4 regions of the Sphingobacterium psychroaquaticum genome follow, and region 1 is predicted to be linked to each of the others. Evidence: riboswitches for the same ligand, from Rfam matches in the RefSeq annotation. Region 1 holds a riboswitch; each other region holds the start of a gene.

Region 1 (2,998 bases):
CCGTGCACGGTTACTGGTCCATTGTGCACTTGTTACGCCTTCATCCCGATTTAGATTCCGACGGCAAAATCCGACAGATATTGAACGCTCATATCACGAAGGAAAATCTCGCGGTGGAGCTTGCTTTTTTTCAAGATAAAAATAATTTGAGCTTCGAGCGGACCTACGGCTGGGCCTGGTTGTTCAAGTTGCAGCAAGAGCTGTTGGCATGGGAAGATAAGGATGCACAGAAGTGGGCATCCGTATTACAACCTTTGGTCGATTTGCTTTCGGAACGGACACAAGTTTATTTAACAAAATTAGTTTACCCGATTCGAACAGGGCAACACGATAATACAGCTTTTAGTCTTGCTTTGATGTTTGATTATGCCAAACAAGTTGGAGATCATAACCTATTGAATGCTATAAAGACCAATACTACACGTTTTTTTGAAAAGGATAAAAATTGTGATTTAGCGTACGAACCGAGTGGATATGATTTTCTGTCACCGTGTTTGGAGGAAGCCTATCTCATGAGTAAGGTGTTACCACATGATGAGTATAAAGTGTGGCTTTTGAATTTTATGCCAGGTTTGTTTGAAAAGGAAGTAAAGTTATTGCAGCCTGCTATTGTGAGCGATCGTACGGATGGAAAATTGGTTCACTTGGATGGGTTGAACTTTAGTCGTGCCCATTGCCTGTACGGTATTGCACAAGTGCTTCCGGAACTTCATGATGTTTTGGTGCAGCTCGGGAATAATCACATTGAATTTTCTTTGAAAAATATCAGCAACGACGACTATATGGGAAGCCACTGGTTAGGATCATTTGCCTTGTTGGCGCTGTCTAACCAGTAGCTATATGTAAAGGGGGAGATTTGCTTGCTTTAACAGACTGGAATGAGGCTATTGTTTTCTAGCTTTACTTTCACAATCTGGATTACGGTAAAACCGTCCTCTTTGGAAATAATAGGGGATAGGTCGATTCCCTTCTGGGCAAGTGCTTTAAGCACTGCATTCCGGAAGGTAGAGCGTGAGCTTCCCCAAACCTTGTTTTCAACAATGTCATTGTTGATGGTGATCAACTCATTCACCGTATAGTGGTGGAACTGCTCTTGTAGATGGCTGGATAGTTGATTTGTTGTTGACATACAATTTAAAATTAAAAACGTTTAACCATAAATTGTATTCAGAAAATCAAGGGTTTAAAACAATCGTGAAGACACGTTTATTTTGGCGTGATACCCGTATTATTTTACCACCGCGGTGCCTACACTCGGTTGGTATTGCTTATGCAATTCTGAATACTCTACAAATATAGTAGAGTTTTTTTTATTTCCAAATATTTTTTTAAATAACGTATATTTAGTAACAACGCTCCACTCCCTACCAACTACGCTCTACCAACTACTCCCTACCAACTACGCTCTACGAACTACTTCCTACCAACTCAATCTCCCTTGTAATAGCTATTTGATTCAAGAAATAGGCATCATGCGAAACGACCAATAATGTTCCTTGATACTGTTGAATAGCTGCGGTTAGAATTTCGATATTTTGGATATCTAAGTTATTGGTAGGTTCGTCTAATACGAGAAGCTCTGGTGCATTATTACTTATTGTTAAACAACATAGAGCAAGGCGCATTCGTTCTCCGCCACTTAATGCAGCAACCGATTTGTTCCAGCTTTCTTTGTTAAATAAAAAGCGATCCAACCTAATCTTTATATCGTGTTCTTGGAGTGCTCCGTCATTAAAATCCTCGGCCTGTTCGTATACGCTAAGTGCATCATTCAAAAGGGAGTAGTCCTGATCAATATAAACGGTTTCAATCGCGGTACGGAAAATCGATCCCGTCGCGGGCGTTAACGCACCTAACAAGAGCCGGATGAAGGTCGTTTTTCCGGATCCGTTCTTTCCTTTTAACGCAATGCGCTCGCCACTTGTAATTTTTAAATTTAATTTATCCGACCAAACCGCTTGGGCTTCGTATTGATGATTTACATGCGTGAGTTCGAATAACACCTTACCTTGATGAAGGCTTGTTCTTTCGAAACCAAACTTCATCTTGTCGATATCGGCACGCTGCATGCGCAACGATGATAGTTCTTCACCGATATTATTCGTTTTATTGCTATGGACTTGCTTGGATTTAGCACTGCTATTTTCGGCGTTATTGCGGAGCGTATTCATCATAATACGCGCAACGCCGGCTTTTTCTTGCTTCTTTTTACCACGTGCATCCAGCTTCTGCTGACGCTCGGCTACGGCACGTTCTTTTTCTTTGGCCTTCCGAAGGTCTTTTTCCATTGCCTGGATGTGGTCGCCCAGCGCGTTGCGCTCCGCATCTTTCTGCTCCGCGTAGAAATCATAATTCCCGCCGTAAGTCTTTATGCCCTCTTTACTAAGTTCATACATCGTGTCAAGTAAATTGAGCAAGGTACGATCGTGGCTCACAATAAGTAAAGTTGCTGCAGTTTGTTCGATGTATGCATAAAGCAATTGCCGGCCCTGATTATCCAAATGATTACTGGGCTCATCCATGATGATAAACTTCGCTTGGTGGATGTGTATACCGGCTAAAAAAACACGGCTCTTTTGTCCACCACTAAGTGTCGCCATCTTGTCATTCAGGTTTACTCCCTTCAAATCCCAACGGGTAAAGGCATCGTGACAGCGTTCTTCGAGGCTCCAATCATCATCGAGCATCAACATATGCTCTTCCGAGGCATTTCCCGCCAAGATTTCATAAAAAGCATGCAATTTATGGGCTACTTGAAGCGCCTCAGCCACTGTTTTGTCTTGGTATTGATCAAGTATTTGAGGGATGTAATAGGGGGACTCTACCGATCTTATTTGACCCGTATTGGGAGTGTGAAGACCTGCAATAAGTTTAAGCAGTGTAGATTTTCCTGCACCATTATTCCCGATAAGCGCAGCTTTAGCACCTTGACGAAGGCTAAAATTTAAATGTGTAAACAGGACTTCTTTATCCTGATGTATATAGGAAATATTGTCGA
Region 2 (2,998 bases), 1.7 Mb from region 1:
TCAGATTTTTTATTCCTATGAAATTTTAAGTCCTAAGAATCGAAGCTTTAGACAGTCTACACAAATAGATGCTCCTGAAAACCAGAATAAGAAAGCTAAATTTTACTTTCTAACCGATCGAACAACACAAAGTGCACCGGAAACTTTTCTTGATATTGTTAAATTTTGGAAGATAGGTAAGATTATTGGACAGCCAACAGCTGGTGCAAATGGTAATATTAATTATCTTTATCTGCCTGGAGGCATGATGGTGACCTTTTCAGGGCTAAAAGTAATGAATTCCGACGGAAGTACTCATCATCTGCTAGGTGTGCAGCCGGATTATTTGACAGATTTTACACTCGAAGACATCATGGGCGGGCGTGATCCTTATATAGACACAGCTTTGAAGATTATAGCGGATGAGGGGTAGGTTAAAGCTCTTTCTTTCTCAGCCAAGCAAAAAGTGCTAGGTATACCTGCGTTCTAACTTCTTCTTTGGATAAAACTAAATCATGGATGCCATTTTCAATGGGAAGAATGGTGATATCACCCTTGAGCTTATTTGCATACCGTGCAATATCTCTGACATTAAGGACCAAATCACTACTTTGTGAGTGCTTGTCCCACTTTTTTGAAAAACTACTTTGTGCTCCATGCATAATGAGGGTGGGCACGGTCAAATGAACGCCCTGTTGAATGTATCGTTGTGCCTGATGCACCGCTCGGATGAAACTCGCGTCCGAATAGGTATAATCAAGAGGTTTCCAAGTTAGGTCGAAGTTCCATTCCCCTTTATGCTCTTGATGTAGGCTTTTTGCATACTGAGCGTTCATGCCATTTGGTATGGGTAAATTAGGAAACAGCGTAGCCAATGCACTGACCAGGGGAATACCGATCGTTTTTGTCAAAGACCCCACATTGAAATCATAGAAAGGACTGTTGCACCACAATCCTTTCACCAACGGATGATTGGGATGGCGTGCAGCAAAGTAGGTCAAGACTAGGCCGCCGGTAGAATGCCCACATAATATCACACTGTCATGCCCCTCTTGCTTCATGATAGCTAGAGATCTGTTAATCTCCTCATCGTACTCTTTGAGATTACGTACGCGGTAATATCCCTGATGTGACAGATGTGCACGGCCATATTTGCGGAGATCTAACGCATAGAAATGGTAACCATGCATATTGAATTGATCTGCCATCTCTGTTTGAAAAAAATAATCGATATAGCCATGAACATAAAGTACAGCTTTCTTGCTTTCTAGGGGTGCTTTCTTGCGTACGAGTACGGCATGAACACTTCCTTCGTAATCATCCGGTAAGTCAAGACGGGCTTGCTCATACGGGTATCCTAAGATGTCTTCCTGAAAAGCGTATGTCTCTGTCTCCATATTTTTGTTATTTATGTATTAAATTTACATATGTTTTTTTAAAATCTTTAGGATTTCTTTGCATTCTCAATACTTATTCATACCTTAGCCACGCTTATAGAGAAAGGCAGAGGGACTAGACCCGATGAAGCCTTAGCAACCTGTCGCTGTACAAGGTGCTACATTCTACTCCTTCGGGGGAAAGATAAGCCGAAGTCACCGTTCCTGTGTGGCCTTCTCTCCAAGCAATAGTTTTAGAAAGAAAAATTAACAAACAGAATTTATGTTATTAACAAACAATTTAGGTTACCCACGTGTGGGGGCTTTCCGCGAATTGAAAAAGGCCAATGAAGCTTATTGGGCGAAAAAGATCAGCGCGGAAGAATTATTGCAAGCTGGACTTAAAATCCGTGAAGGCAACTGGAAGACACAAAAGGATGCTGGGATCGACCTAATTCCTTCGAATGACTTCTCGTTTTACGATCAAGTATTAGACTTGTCTCTTACTGTAGGAGCAATTCCTGCTCGTTACAGCTCTTTGTTGAACAAAATTGATCGTCAGTATAATTTAGATTTATACTTTGCGATGGCACGTGGTTTCCAAGAAGGTGGGGTAGATGTGACGGCGATGGAAATGACGAAATGGTTCGATACTAACTACCACTATATCGTTCCTGAGTTTACGAAAAACCAAGAATTTAAACTGACTTCAGAGAAATTCTTAAATGAATATAATGAGGCTAAAGCGGCTGGTATTGAAACGAAACCAGTTATTATTGGCCCAATCACTTACCTTTTGTTAGGTAAAGAAAAAGAAACAGGATTTAACCGTATCGACCTTATCGATGGTTTATTGCCTGTTTATGAAGAAATCTTAACTAAATTGGCGGATGCAGGTGCACAATATGTGCAGATTGATGAGCCTTATTTGGCATTGGATATTGATGCAGATACAAAAGCGCTTTATGCACGTGTTTTCGATAAACTTGCAGCAGCTGCTAAAGGCATCAAATTAATCGTTGCAACTTATTTCGAAGCTCTTCGTGACAACGAGGACGTAGCAGTGAACTTACCGGTTCATGCGTTACACCTTGACTTGGTTCGTGGAGAAAATCAATTAGATACAGTTCTTGCTAAAGTACCTGCTTCTTTGACACTTTCATTGGGTGTAGTAGAAGGTCGTAACATTTGGAAGAACGATTACGAGAAATCGTTAACACAAATCAAAAAAGCAGTTGATGTTTTGGGCGCCGATCGTGTTTGGGTTGCGCCTTCATCTTCTTTATTACATGTTCCTTTTGATTTGGATAATGAAGATAATGAAGAGTCATTGCCTGCTGAAGTTAAGAACTGGTTAGCATTTGCAAAACAGAAATTAGCAGAGGTAAAAGACTTAGCGGTATTGGCTGATGGTGAGGTTGATGCAAAAACAGCAGAACGCTTTGAAGCGAATAAAGCAGCAGCGGAAAGCCGTCGTACTTCTCCTTTAATCCATAAGCCAGCGGTTAAAGAGCGTACAGCAAATATTACAGATGATGATGCAACACGTACTTCTGTGTTTGCAGATCGTAAAGCAGCACAACAAGCTAAATTTAACTTGCCAGCTTTTGCGACAACAACAATCGGTTCTTTCCCACAGACGA
Region 3 (2,998 bases), 1.1 Mb from region 1:
TTGAATACATAAATTAAATAAAACATGGCAACTAAAATCAGATTGCAAAGACACGGTAAAAAAGGAAAACCTTTTTACCACGTAGTAGTAGCAGATTCACGTGCACCACGTGATGGTAAGTTTATCGAGCGTATCGGTTCTTACAACCCAAACACAAACCCAGCGACAATTATCTTGGATTTCGAGAAAGCTTTGAACTGGTTAAACACAGGTGCACAGCCAACTGACACAGCACGTACGCTCCTTTCTGAGGAAGGTGTTCTTTACAAGAAACACTTACAAGGTGGTGTGAAAAAAGGTGCTTTTGACGAAGCTAAAGCAGAAGAATTATTCGCTGCTTGGGTAGAAGGCAAAAACGCACAAGTAGCTGGTAAAAAAGCTGGTTTAGCATCTTCTAAAGAAGAAACTAAGAAAGCTGCTTTAGCTGCTGAAGCAAAGAAAAAAGCGGACAGAGCTGCGGCAATCGCTGCTAAAAACGCACCTGTTGCTGAAGAAGTAGCAGAAGAAGAAGTTGTAGAAGCTCCTGAGGCAACTGAAGGTGCTGAAAACACAGAAGAAACTGAAGGATAATTCACTATTCATACAGATTCAAGAAGGCCGAATCCGCAAGGAATCGGCTTTTTTTTATTTTATCTACGTACCTTTGCATTATGACAATTGAACAGAGTTTTTATATCGGCTATATCACGAAAACCCGTGGATTAAAGGGTGAAGTACAACTTTTTTTTGAATTTGAAGATTACATGGATTTGGAGTTTGATGTACTTTTCGTAGAAGTCAATAAAAAATTGGTTCCTTATTTTGTCGACACCATCAAACTACAAAAAAATAGTACCGCATACCTAAACCTTGAGGATGTAGACCATATTGATAAGGCGCAGGTCATTGTCAAAAAGAAAGTATACCTCCCAAACGACAAGATGCCAGAGCGTGACCCGGATGATTTCCGCTATACCGACTTGATCGGGTATCTTGTCATTGACGAAAATGAAGGAGAACTTGGTGAAATCACACAGGTACAAGAGCTTCCTCAACAGTTTATGGCCTCTGTAGATTTCAACGGACAGGAATTGCTTTTTCCATTGAATGACGATCTAATCTTAGGTATCGATGCCGAAGAGCAAGTTCTGGAAGTAGAATTACCGGAAGGGCTAGTCGATTTATATCGCGGGGAAGAATAACGGTCTTTTTATTTTTAGTTCTCACTTCTATTACCGATATTAGCAACCGCTTATAGAGAAAGGCAGAGGGAATAGACCCGCTGAAGCCTTAGCAACCTGACACTGGTCAAGGTGCTACATTCTACTCGGTTTAGCCCGGGAAAGATAAGCTGAAGAAACACAATATCCCTGTGCGTTTTCTCCTAAGCCTAAATCGATTACTATGAAGATTGTTGATCATATCAAGAACGCCAAGGGCAAGACATCCTTTTCTTTTGAGCTATTGCCTCCCGCAAAAGGGCAGGGAATACAAAGCATTTTTAAGACGATGGATGAACTTATGGAATTCAAACCTCCTTTTATTGATGTTACCTACCATCGGGAAGATTACCTGTACAAACAACATGACAGTGGCCTTCTGGAGCGTGTAGCCTACAGAAAGCGACCAGGAACGGTGGCTATTTGCGCGGCTATTATGAGTAAGTATAAGGTAGATGCTGTGCCGCACTTAATCTGCGGAGGATTTACCAAAGAAGAAACTGAAAATGCCCTGATCGACCTCAACTTTTTGGGGATAGACAATGTATTGGTCCTACGTGGTGACGCCCGCAAAGGGGATGCCGATTTTATTCCAACCCCGGGTGGACATGCCTTTGCTACGGACCTCCTACAGCAGGTTGTCGATATGAACGAAGGAAAATATTTACACGAAGATATCGAAAGCTCTGCGAAAACAGACTTTTGTATTGGCGTTGCCGGCTATCCGGAGAAACACTTTGAAGCGCCGAACTTCAATACCGATTTCAAATGGCTGAAGAAGAAAGTAGAGATGGGTGCAGAGTTCATCGTAACCCAAATGTTCTACAACGTAGATAAATACAAAGAGTTTGTGACGAAATGTCGTGATAATGATATTCATGTACCCATCATTCCGGGACTAAAACCACTCACCACAAAAAAACAATTGATTGCTTTACCGAAAATCTTTCACTTGGATATCCCAGAAGAACTGAGTGAAGCGGTGGAAAGCTGCAAAACAAACGCTGATGTTCGTCAAGTAGGTGAGGACTGGTTGGTACAACAGTGTAAAGAATTGATTGAATTTGGCGCACCGGTATTGCACTTTTATACCATGAGTAATCCCGGACCAACGAAAAAAATTGTAGAGCGCTTAGCGTAATACAAATAAAAAACTCCCGATGTTCATCGGGAGTTTTTTATTTGCTATTTATAAACCGGGATCGTTTCCATTGTTTTATAAACCTTCAGCAAAGCACGTGGTACATGGAAGCATCCCTTCCACTTACCACCTTTAAGTGTCAACAAAGGTTCTCCTTGACGGTTCAAGTATCCATACCATTCTCCAAACTCTGGATCAGCGAAGTGCTGGAAGCTATAGCTATCCAACTTCTCAAACCATTCTTTGCAACGGGGGTCGCCCGTATATGCCCATCCTTTTGCCATACAGACTAAAGCCTCCAAATGAACCCACCATAGTTTCTGATCCCACTCCAACTGTAATAAGGGTTTGTTTAAGATATCTTTAAAATAGAAGATACCGCCATATTGCTCATCCCAACCATACTCCAGTGCACGCAATGCAATATCGACGCATTTCGTCATCAATGCCTTATCCGATCTTCTTTCAGCCAAATCCATCATAAACCACATGGCTTCAATCGTGTGCCCCGGGTTCACCAAGCGTCCGTCAAACGTATCAGAAAAAGATCCATCAAGGTTTACGCTTTCCATAATCAAACCGGTTTCTGGTTGGTAAAATACCTCCATTACTTCATGAATAACCTCGTCGATTAGCGTTTCTACCGTGGCGCTACCTA
Region 4 (2,998 bases), 1.3 Mb from region 1:
TTTAACAAGATTGATATCCCGAACGAAAGCCTGTGATTTTTCGAGCTCATGCTCCTCGCCCAACACGACCGAGTTGCTCTCTGGAAGGATTTCGATTACAAACATTGGTTTTCCCAATGCAATACCTAGCCCTTTACGTTGTCCGATCGTGAAGTAAGGGTAACCAATATGCTTACCAACTACGGTTCCATCAGACAAGATAAAATTTCCTGGACCAATTTCCTCATCAAGGGACGGACGTTTGTGTCTTAAAAAGGCTCTATAGTCGTTCTCCGGCACAAAACATATCTCATAGCTTTCTGACTTCTGTGCCAATTCCGCCTGCCCCATATCCAATGCCATTTGGCGAATTTCCTTTTTGGTGAAATTCCCTAATGGAAATTGCGTGCGCGCGAGATTCTCTTGTGAAACACCCCACAACACATAAGACTGGTCTTTATTTTCATCTCTTCCTTTAGAGATGACGTATCGGCCGTTATCGTGCATCCGGATATTCGCATAGTGCCCCGTCGCGATAAATTCGCAATCGAGCTTATCCGCACGCTTCATCAATGCAGACCATTTGATATGCGTGTTGCACAAGACGCATGGATTTGGTGTCCGTCCGGCAATATACTCGTCGACGAAGTTATCGATCACATAATCGCCAAACTCATCTCTGATATCTAATATATAATGTGGGAAACCATAACCTACGGCTAAAGAGCGGGCATCATTGATACTATCCAGGCTACAGCATCCCGTTTCCTTGGACGATCCGCCTGCCGACGCATAATCCCAAGTTTTCATCGTGATACCGATCACCTCGTACCCTTGTTCATGTAACATCACAGCAGCGACAGAACTATCAACCCCACCACTCATTGCCACTAAAACTCTACCTCTTTTACTCATATTATTTTTGTGAAGTGCAAAGATAGCCTAATTTGAGTAATTGGTATGTTTATTTGATGTAATTTTATCTCAATAAGAATCAAGAGGTTGAAATAAACCTCGAAAATAATTGTCTCAAAAATTTTAGAATTCAAAAAAAGAACCTACATTTGCAACACAATAAAGGAAAACAATTATTGTAAAAAGGTGCCATAGCTCAGTCGGTAGAGCAAAGGACTGAAAATCCTTGTGTCGCTGGTTCGAATCCAGCTGGCACCACCCAAAACCTGCTTAGCACAGGTTCAAAACAAAGCTAAAAGGTGCCATAGCTCAGTCGGTAGAGCAAAGGACTGAAAATCCTTGTGTCGCTGGTTCGAATCCAGCTGGCACCACCAGAAAAGCCCGTCTCCATAACGAGATGGGCTTTTTCTTTTTTTAACCTATTTCAAAAAAACACTTTTTTCTTTTGCATATGTTTCAAAAAAACATATATTTGCGGAGTACTTCGTTAGTGGTACACTAATCAACACCTTTTATCAGGTCTTGATTTATAAAGAAGTGGCGAGAGACTGGCTCTATGACCCACTGGCAACCTTCAATAGAAGTTGAAAAGGTGCCAATTCCTGTCCAAAGCAATATCGCTTTGGAGCATATAAATGAAATAAGACAATGATAGCGATCAAACAAATTTCAGCAAATACGTCCTTATTGTATCCGACCGGAACAACAACATGTTGTACGATGTCTTCGGCTATGCGAATGCGCTAGTCGTTCGTGATAATGGATAAATTGTAACCCAACCTCTTTTTACATTCCTTATCATTCGTATAGAACGACCACTCCTTCATCCCTTAGGTTGGCTTTAACACGTATTTTACAAAATTCAAAAACAACACCATTATGTCAACAGATAATAAAAACCTAAAATTCGAAACATTACAAGTTCACGCTGGCCAAGAAGTAGACCCTACAACTGGATCCCGTGCATTACCGATATATCAAACATCATCTTACGCGTTTGAAAATGCCGAGCATGGCGCTAATCTTTTTGCGCTAAAGCAGTTCGGAAACATCTACACCCGTATCATGAACCCGACGACTGATGTCTTCGAAAAACGTATTGCAGCCCTTGAAGGCGGTGTAGCGGCTGTAGCTGTTGCTTCCGGACAAGCCGCACAATTTATTACGATCAACAATATCGTCGAAAGTGGCGAGAACTTCGTTGCCGGATCGAACCTTTATGGCGGAACATACAATCAATTCAAGGTAGCGTTCAAACGCATAGGCATCGAAGCGCGTTTTGCATTAGATAGCACGGTCGAAAATATCGAAGCACTTATTGACGATAAGACAAAAGCAATCTACTTGGAGACGATCGGGAACCCGAGCTACAACATTCCTGATTTCGAAAAAATTGCTGCTTTAGCAAAGAAACATGACCTGCCTATCATCGTAGATAACACATTCGGTGCCGGTGGCTATCTTTTCAAACCGTTGGAACATGGCGCCCATGTTGTTGTAGAATCAGCAACAAAATGGATCGGTGGACATGGTACTAGTATCGGTGGTGTCATAATCGACGGTGGAACATACAATTGGGGAAATGGTAAATACAAACAATTCTCTGAACCATCAGAAGGCTACCATGGCTTAGTATTCTCCGATGTATTTGGAGTCAATGGTCCTTTCGGGAATATTCAGTTTGCTATTCGTGCACGTGTAGAAGGCTTACGTGACTTTGGTCCTGCCCTATCACCGTTCAACTCCTTCTTGCTGGTACAAGGCTTAGAAACCCTATCCTTGCGTGTACAGAGACACGTGGATAACACCTTGGAGATTGCACAATGGCTAGAAGCACATCCACAGGTAGAAAAAGTAAGCTACCCTGGTTTGAAAAGTCACCCATACCACCAAAATGCACAGAAATATCTGAAGAACGGATATGGAGCTGTACTGTCCTTCACGATTAAAGGTGGCGCACAAAAAGCTAATGATTTCATCGACGCCCTAGAGCTAATCAGTCATGTGGCCAATGTAGGGGATGCGAAAACATTGATTATCCACCCATCGGCGACGACACACCAACAGCTATCGGCAGAAGCACAAAAAGCCGCAGGTGTGTATC

The links. A riboswitch is a leader RNA that binds a small molecule or an ion and turns the genes downstream of it on or off. The one in region 1 is predicted to bind S-adenosylmethionine.
Region 2: another riboswitch for S-adenosylmethionine. It lies ahead of metE (5-methyltetrahydropteroyltriglutamate--homocysteine S-methyltransferase); the one in region 1 lies ahead of E2P86_RS12610 (hypothetical protein).
Region 3: another riboswitch for S-adenosylmethionine. It lies ahead of E2P86_RS17080 (methylenetetrahydrofolate reductase); the one in region 1 lies ahead of E2P86_RS12610 (hypothetical protein).
Region 4: another riboswitch for S-adenosylmethionine. It lies ahead of E2P86_RS06835 (O-acetylhomoserine aminocarboxypropyltransferase/cysteine synthase family protein); the one in region 1 lies ahead of E2P86_RS12610 (hypothetical protein).

What each region holds. Positions count from the first base shown of each region.
Region 1 is NZ_CP038029.1:2,995,797-2,998,794, reverse strand. It holds gene E2P86_RS12615 (DUF2891 domain-containing protein) at 1-836, shown strand, start outside; gene E2P86_RS12610 (hypothetical protein) at 866-1,129, opposite strand; SAM-I-IV-variant riboswitch at 1,197-1,291, opposite strand; gene abc-f (ribosomal protection-like ABC-F family protein) at 1,407-2,998, opposite strand, start outside.
Region 2 is NZ_CP038029.1:327,373-330,370, forward strand. It holds gene E2P86_RS01415 (S41 family peptidase) at 1-412, shown strand, start outside; gene E2P86_RS01420 (alpha/beta hydrolase) at 414-1,376, opposite strand; SAM riboswitch class I at 1,468-1,567, shown strand; gene metE (5-methyltetrahydropteroyltriglutamate--homocysteine S-methyltransferase) at 1,639-2,998, shown strand, end outside.
Region 3 is NZ_CP038029.1:4,140,073-4,143,070, forward strand. It holds gene E2P86_RS17070 (30S ribosomal protein S16) at 25-570, shown strand; gene rimM (ribosome maturation factor RimM) at 651-1,181, shown strand; SAM riboswitch class I at 1,229-1,332, shown strand; gene E2P86_RS17080 (methylenetetrahydrofolate reductase) at 1,384-2,340, shown strand; gene E2P86_RS17085 (AGE family epimerase/isomerase) at 2,385-2,998, opposite strand, start outside.
Region 4 is NZ_CP038029.1:1,659,916-1,662,913, reverse strand. It holds gene mnmA (tRNA 2-thiouridine(34) synthase MnmA) at 1-894, opposite strand, end outside; tRNA gene E2P86_RS06845 (tRNA-Phe) at 1,080-1,152, shown strand; tRNA gene E2P86_RS06840 (tRNA-Phe) at 1,193-1,268, shown strand; SAM riboswitch class I at 1,419-1,532, shown strand; gene E2P86_RS06835 (O-acetylhomoserine aminocarboxypropyltransferase/cysteine synthase family protein) at 1,774-2,998, shown strand, end outside.